DNA from 3 places in the Streptomyces purpurascens genome. Region 1 is predicted to be linked to each of the others. Evidence: riboswitches for the same ligand, from Rfam matches in the RefSeq annotation. Region 1 holds a riboswitch; each other region holds the start of a gene.
The links. Region 1 has a riboswitch for cobalamin ahead of OHU35_RS06725 (ABC transporter substrate-binding protein). Riboswitches for the same ligand answer to the same signal wherever they lie in the genome.

Region 1 (2,174 bases):
CGGGTCAGATCGCCGATGACGAGGACGTCGGGGTTACGGTCGGCGACCGTCTCCCAGTTGACCTGCGGCCACTCCTCGTGCGTGTCGTCGAAGGCGTTCTTGGCGCCGAGGGCGCGGGTCATGATGCCGGGCGCTCCGCAGCAGCCGGCCATGTAGGGCGACTCGGAGTTGGCGAACCAGTACAGAAGGGAGACGTCGGAGGCGTCGATGCCCTGCGTGGCCTTCTTCATCCGCTGCTGGAGGGAGGCCACGAGCTTGTCGCCGCGGTCCTGCACTCCGAACACGGTCGCGAGGTCCCGCACCTCGCCGTAGACGGCGTCGATGCCCAGCGCCTTGTCGCGCTTGCCGTCGCCGCCGCCCGAGTTGTCCTTGCCGGCGCAGTCGGACGGGGAGACGTACGTGGGCACGCCGAGCTTCTCGAACTGGTCGCGGGTGGCGACGCCGCCCGTGCCGAGGGTGGAGACGAAGGACGCGGCGACGAAATCGGGCTCGGAGTCCAGGACCCGCTCGAAGGAGGGGTTGTTCTCGGCGATGCGCGACACCTTCGCGTTGGCCTTCTCCAGCCCCTTCATCACGGGGTCGGTCCAGGTGGCCGTGCCCGCTATTCGGTCGGCGAGGCCGAGGGAGAGCAGGATCTCGGTGGTGCCCTGGTTGAGGGAGACGGCGTGCCGGGGCGCCTTGTCGACCCGGACCTTCCGGCCGCAGTTGTCGAGGGTGGCGGACGCCTCGGCCGTGGGGGGCTTCGAGCCTCCGCAGCCGGTCATGATCAGGGAGCAGGCCGCGAGCAGGACGGCGGCACGGGCGGGTCGGGCGAGGGGCAAGGAAACCAGTCCTCAGACGTCGAGGGCCCGATCGCGGAGCCCGGTCGTACGGTGCTCCCCCGCCGCCGGCCGGCCGCGGGGGCCGCCAGCAGGTCTTCGGACTCGGGTTCACCCGGTGCGGGGCGCCTTCCCGTACGACACGAGCCGTTCAGTGGCAGAGGCCCCGCCCGTCCCCCTCACCGCTGCGCGTCAGTTCCGGATTCGCACCGGATTCCCTGACCCACGTACATGGGTTCGACTGGCCTCGGCAAGCTATCACGGAGGGGTCGGGGAATCACCGCGCACCCTGCGTCGTTGCCCGGACAGCAGCTCTTCCGCGACTCCCGAGGAGGCCGCCGGTGTACGGCGACGACGCAACGATCCGCAGGATCCTCACCGAGCTCGGCGACACCTGGGCCGTGGTGGGCCTTTCGTCGAACCGGCAGCGCGCGGCGTACGGCGTCGCCGCGGTGCTCCAGCGGTACGGCAAGCGCGTCGTGCCCGTGCATCCCAAGGCGGAGACCGTGCACGGCGAGCAGGGGTACGCGAGTCTGGCGGACATCCCCTTCGACGTGGACGTCGTGGACGTGTTCGTGAACAGCGACCTCGCCGGGGCGGTCGCGGATGAGGCGGTCGCGAAGGGCGCCGGGGCGGTGTGGTTCCAGCTCGGCGTCATCGACGAGGCGGCGTACGACCGCACCCGGGCCGCGGGCCTGGAGATGGTGATGGACCGCTGCCCGGCGATCGAGATCCCGCGGCTCGGGCCTTCATAATTGAACGCATGACCCACGCCGCCTCCACCCCTTCGAACTCCGATGCTCCGCAACACTTCCCCGTCGTCGTGGTGGGCGCCGGTCCCGCCGGGCTGACCGTCGGCAACATCCTGCGGGCCGCCTCCGTGGACTGCCTGGTGCTGGAGACCGAGACCCGGGAGTTCATCGAACAGCGGCCCCGGGCCGGGGTCATCGAGGAGTGGGCCGTACGCGGCCTGGAGAAGCGGGGCCTCGCCCGGAACCTGCTGGACCGCGCGGAGCTGCACACCGCGTGCGAGTTCCGCTTCGACGGGGAGCGGTACCGGTTCCACTACGGCGAGATGACGGGCAGTCATCACTTCGTCTACCCGCAGCCGTTGCTGGTGACGGACCTGGTGCGCGAGTACGCCGACGTGCGCGGCGGGGAGATCCGCTTCGGGGTCCGGGACGTCGAGGTGCACGACATCGACACCGACCGGCCGTCCGTGTCGTACACCTGCCCGGAGACGGGTGAACAGCGGGTCGTGCACGGCGACTTCGTGGCCGGCTGCGACGGGGCGCGCGGAGTGACGCGGGCCTCGCTGCCGCCGGAGCGGGTCCGGGTCGCGCGCCACGACTACGG
Region 2 (2,174 bases), 7.0 Mb from region 1:
TCGCCAGCACCGGCAGGGCGTTCCCGAGCCGGTCGAAGTACGAGGCGACCAGCAGCTTCGACCGGTCGGTCAGGGCTCCGAGGTCGCGATAGGCGCGCTCGGCGGCGATCAGCTCGGCCGGGGTCCGGTCCTGGACCAGGGCCGGCTCGTCCAGCTGGACCCACTCGGCGCCCGCCGCGCGCAGGTCGGCGAGGACCTCGGCGTACACGGGCAGCAGCCGGTCCAGGAGCGTGAGCGGCTCGAAGTCCGCGGGCACCCCCGGGGCGGGCTTGGCGAGGAGCAGATAGGTGACGGGGCCGACGAGGACGGGGCGCGCGGTGTGGCCGAGCGCCAGCGCTTCGCGCAGCTCGGCGACCTGCTGGGACGAGTCGGCGGTGAACACCGTGTCCGGACCCAGCTCGGGCACCAGGTAGTGGTAGTTGGTGTCGAACCACTTGGTCATCTCCAGCGGCGCCACGTCCTGCGTGCCACGCGCCATGGCGAAGTAGCCGTCCAGGGCGTCCGCCTCGACGGCGTCCCGGTGGCGGCCGGGGATCGCGCCGACCATGACGGTGGTGTCCAGGACGTGGTCGTAGAACGAGAAGTCGCCCGTCGGGACCTCGTCGATGCCGGCGTCGGCCAGCTGCCGCCAGTTCGAGGCACGCAGGTCGGCGGCGGTGGCCCGGAGGGCGTCGGCGGTGACGCGGCCCTTCCAGTAGCCCTCGATCGCCTTCTTCAGTTCCCGGTTCTGGCCCTGGCGGGGGTAGCCGTACACGGTGGCCCGTGCTGCCGCGGCTGCGGGCTTGGTGGTCACGGAGATCTCCTTCGCGAGACGAATCCCTGAGATCCCGGCGACGGGACGAGAGCGCGAAGGGGTGACGAACCGGACGGTGACGACCTCGCGCGGCACAGCGCGGTCGTCCGCCTGGTAGGTACGCCGACCCGCCCTCGAGGTCACCGGAATGTCCGCGCACGCATCGTCCGCGCGCGGGCAGTTGGCAGGTCTTCGGACTCGCGGGCACGTCCTCACCATGTGAGAACTCCTACTGGCCGTCGCTTCCCGGGCCCTTCGTGGGCCCAGTGCGTATGACGGCGGTCGTTCCCGCTCACCGCTGCGGGGCAGTCCCGGATTCCCACCGGGTTCCCTCTTGCGACGCATCCCGCCTGGCTGACGGGGCGAACCAGCTGCATCGCCAGCCTATACACGGGAAGGCCGCGGAAGCGACCCTCAGCCGCCCCTCACCGGCCGCCCCGCCGCCAGGGCGGCCAGCTCGTCCGGGGTGCGCGGGCCGGGTGCCGAACCGGTCAACAGCCCTTGCGCGCGCAGGAGGTCCGCGGCGGCGGCACCCCACGGCAACCGCAGTCCCGCCTGCCGAAGGAGATCGGTCCGGGCCAGTGCCGTGGGCGCGGGAGCGATGTGCACACCGTCCGGGGTGAGGAGCGCCGCGTCGTCGGCCCAGCGCAGGGCGAGATCGACGTCGTGGGTGGCCATCACCACCGTGGTGCCGTTCGCACGCAGCCCGTCGAGCGTCTCCAGAAGCCGTTCCTGGCCGTCGGGGTCGAGTCCGGCCGTCGGCTCGTCGAGGACGAGGACACGCGGCCGCATGGCGACCGCGCCTGCGATGGCGGTCCGCTTGCGCTGCCCATAGGAGAGCAGATGGGTGGGCCGGTCGGCCAGTGCGGTGATGTCCAGGGCGGCGAGCGCCTCCGCCACCCGCGCCCGTACCTCCGTATCGGCCAGCCCGAGGTTCAGCGGCCCGAACGACACGTCCTGCTCGACGGACGCCGCGAACAGCTGGTCGTCCGGGTCCTGGACCACGAGCTGGACGGTCGTCCGCAGCCGGGTCAGGCCCTTGCGGTCGTACGTCACCGGCTGCCCGTCGACCGTCAACCGCCCCTCGTGCGGCCGCAGTCCGCCGCTGAGCAGCCGCATCAGCGTGGTCTTGCCACTGCCGTTGCGGCCGAGCAGCGCGAGCGCGCGCCCCTCGCGGATCTCGAAGTCGAGGCCACTGAGCACGGCCGGGCCGTCCTCGTAGGCGAAGGACGCGCCCCGCAGGGCGACGAGGGCGGGCTCGCTCATGTCAGCGGCCTTTCCAGTACGAAGGTGAGGACGGCCAGTGCCGCGAGGAGCGCGCAACTGGCGACCGTGAAGCGGACGGAGACGCGGGCCTCGGGCACCAGGACGCGCAGGGTCC
Region 3 (2,174 bases), 7.0 Mb from region 1:
AGCCCTTCGGCCCGCCGACCTGGACGAGCAGCGTGACCGCGCCGGTCACGCAGAAGCCCAGCGGCACGCGGTAGGCACGCCACAGCCGGCGGGCGGGCACCCCGGCCGGCCCCAGCAGCACGGACACGGCCGTCACGAGCACCAGGGCCGCGCCCGGCCAGGGCGGCAGCGAGATGGCCAGCACGGTGAGTCCCAGACCGAGCACGGCCTTGTCCACGGGATGGCGGCGGCGCCAGCGACTGCTGTGCGCCGCCGCGTCGATCGGCAGCACGCGGCTCAGGCCCTTTCGGCCGTGGACTCCTCGGCGGTGCCGGCTGCCGCACTGTCGGCGTCCCGCTCCCGCGCCTGCCGCTCACCCTGCCGCCGGCCCCGGCGCAGACCGAAGTAGTAGGCGAGGACACCGGCGCCGAGGGCTGCCTGGAGGGAGAACAGCGCCGACTCGATCTCACCGGACGGCGGTTCGTACAGCGGCGAGAACCAGGGCTTGTAGTCCGGCTCGATCTCGGTGATCGCCGTCTCCGCCTCACCGTCGGCGCCCGTGAACGGCTCCTCCTTGTGGTCGCCGAGGCCGAGTGCGAGCGGCAGTACGGCGAGCGCGGCCACGGCGAGCAGCAGCAGGAGGTTGATCTTCGTGTTCTTCTTCATCGGGCGGCCACCTCGGTCTCGGTCCCGGACTGCTTCTTGGCGAGGAGCACGCCCAGCCGGGTCAGTTCGCCCTTGCTGGACTGCACCAGCAGCCGCATCACGAGCACCGTCAGCAGCCCCTCGCTCACCGCGAGCGGGATCTGGGTGACGGCGAAGATGGTGCCGAACTTGCCGAGCGCGCCCACGAACCCGCTGCCCGGGTCGGGGAAGGCGAGCGCCAGCTGCACGCTGGTGACGCAGTACGTGGACAGGTCGGCGAAGAACGCCCCGAAGAAGACCGCGACCATCAGCGGCACGTCGTACCGCCGCAGCAGTTTGTACACGGCGTATCCGGCCCAGGGCCCGACGATCGCCATGGAGAAGACGTTGGCGCCGAGCGTGGTCAGACCGCCGTGTGCGAGCAGCAGCGCCTGGAAGAGCAGGGTGATGGTGCCCAGCACCGCCATGATGGGTGGCCGGAAAAGGATGGCTCCCAGGCCCGTTCCGGTGGGGTGGGAGCAACTGCCGGTGACCGACGGCAGTTTCAGAGCGGACAGGACGAACGTGAAGGCACCGGAGGCACCGAGGAGCAGGGTGCTCTCGGGGTGCTCGCGCACTTCACGGGTGAGCGACCGGACCCCGTGGACGACGAACGGCGCCGACGCGACGCCCCAGGCGACCGCGTGTGCCGGCGGCAGAAATCCCTCGGCTATGTGCATGGCTCAGCAGACCCTCTCCAGCACCTCGTGGATGGTTGACGCGCCTTGGCCGGTCTCCTGGCTTACGGGTACCACCGCCCGTACTCCGCCTTCCCGGGTCACAAGGACCCAGTGGCTGCCCGTGAGGGCCGGAGCCGGACTTCCCGATTCACAGTGGCGAGGGCCGCACCGGCATCACACCGGCTTTCCCGTTCACCAAGGCGTGGTGACAGTAATGCCGAGATAAGGACGATGACAAGCCACCCGAGGGGGCGCGAGAGGGGGCGCGCGAGGGGGCGACCGCTCGCACGGCGGCGCAGGGCCGCTCAGTCGTCGCCCCCGTCGTCATCGTCGTCGCCGTTCTCCCAGGTCTGACGGGGCTTCTCCTGCCGGGGTTTGTCCGCCTTTCGCGGCGGGTCGGCCGTCTCCTGCGCCGGAGCCGTGGGGCTGGGGGTCGCTTCGACCGGGGTCGGGGGAGCGGGTGCGTTGGTGGACGGGGTGATATCGGCCACTGTGCCGGCGGCCGGAGCGGTCGCGTCCGGAGCCGTGCCCGCCGCCGGAGCGGAGGAGAGGGGCGAGGCGGAGCCGGCGGACGGCGTGGCGGCGGGGCTGCTCGCGGAGGGGGACGCGTCGGGTTCCGTGCCCTCCGTCGCGGTGTCGTCGGGCGAGAACCACAGCATGCCGGCGAGCATCGCGGCGGCGAAGAGTGCCGCCGCGGCGATCGTCGCGGCCGCTCTGCGCCGGTTGTCGTTGCCGCCCCGGGGTGCGGCGCGACGCGCACGACCGGTCTGGGCCGTGCGGCCGGTGCGCAGCCCCGGGGCGCCGGGCAGCGCGTACGTGGCCGGGTTGCGG

Region 2: it holds a riboswitch for cobalamin, as region 1 does, so the genes downstream of both, metE (5-methyltetrahydropteroyltriglutamate--homocysteine S-methyltransferase) here and OHU35_RS06725 (ABC transporter substrate-binding protein) in region 1, are expected to answer to the same signal.
Region 3: it holds a riboswitch for cobalamin, as region 1 does, so the genes downstream of both, OHU35_RS38405 (energy-coupling factor ABC transporter permease) here and OHU35_RS06725 (ABC transporter substrate-binding protein) in region 1, are expected to answer to the same signal.

Annotation. Positions count from the first base shown of each region.
Region 1 is NZ_CP108341.1:1,481,175-1,483,348, forward strand. Features, by position in the region: gene OHU35_RS06725 (ABC transporter substrate-binding protein) at 1-821, opposite strand, end outside; cobalamin riboswitch at 891-1,079, opposite strand; gene OHU35_RS06730 (CoA-binding protein) at 1,160-1,573, shown strand; gene OHU35_RS06735 (4-hydroxybenzoate 3-monooxygenase) at 1,582-2,174, shown strand, end outside.
Region 2 is NZ_CP108341.1:8,457,770-8,459,943, forward strand. Features, by position in the region: gene metE (5-methyltetrahydropteroyltriglutamate--homocysteine S-methyltransferase) at 1-793, opposite strand, end outside; cobalamin riboswitch at 959-1,180, opposite strand; gene OHU35_RS38390 (energy-coupling factor ABC transporter ATP-binding protein) at 1,208-2,059, opposite strand; gene cbiQ (cobalt ECF transporter T component CbiQ) at 2,056-2,174, opposite strand, start outside.
Region 3 is NZ_CP108341.1:8,460,304-8,462,477, forward strand. Features, by position in the region: gene cbiQ (cobalt ECF transporter T component CbiQ) at 1-271, opposite strand, end outside; gene OHU35_RS38400 (energy-coupling factor ABC transporter substrate-binding protein) at 277-645, opposite strand; gene OHU35_RS38405 (energy-coupling factor ABC transporter permease) at 642-1,343, opposite strand; cobalamin riboswitch at 1,373-1,580, opposite strand; gene OHU35_RS38410 (serine/threonine-protein kinase) at 1,649-2,174, opposite strand, start outside.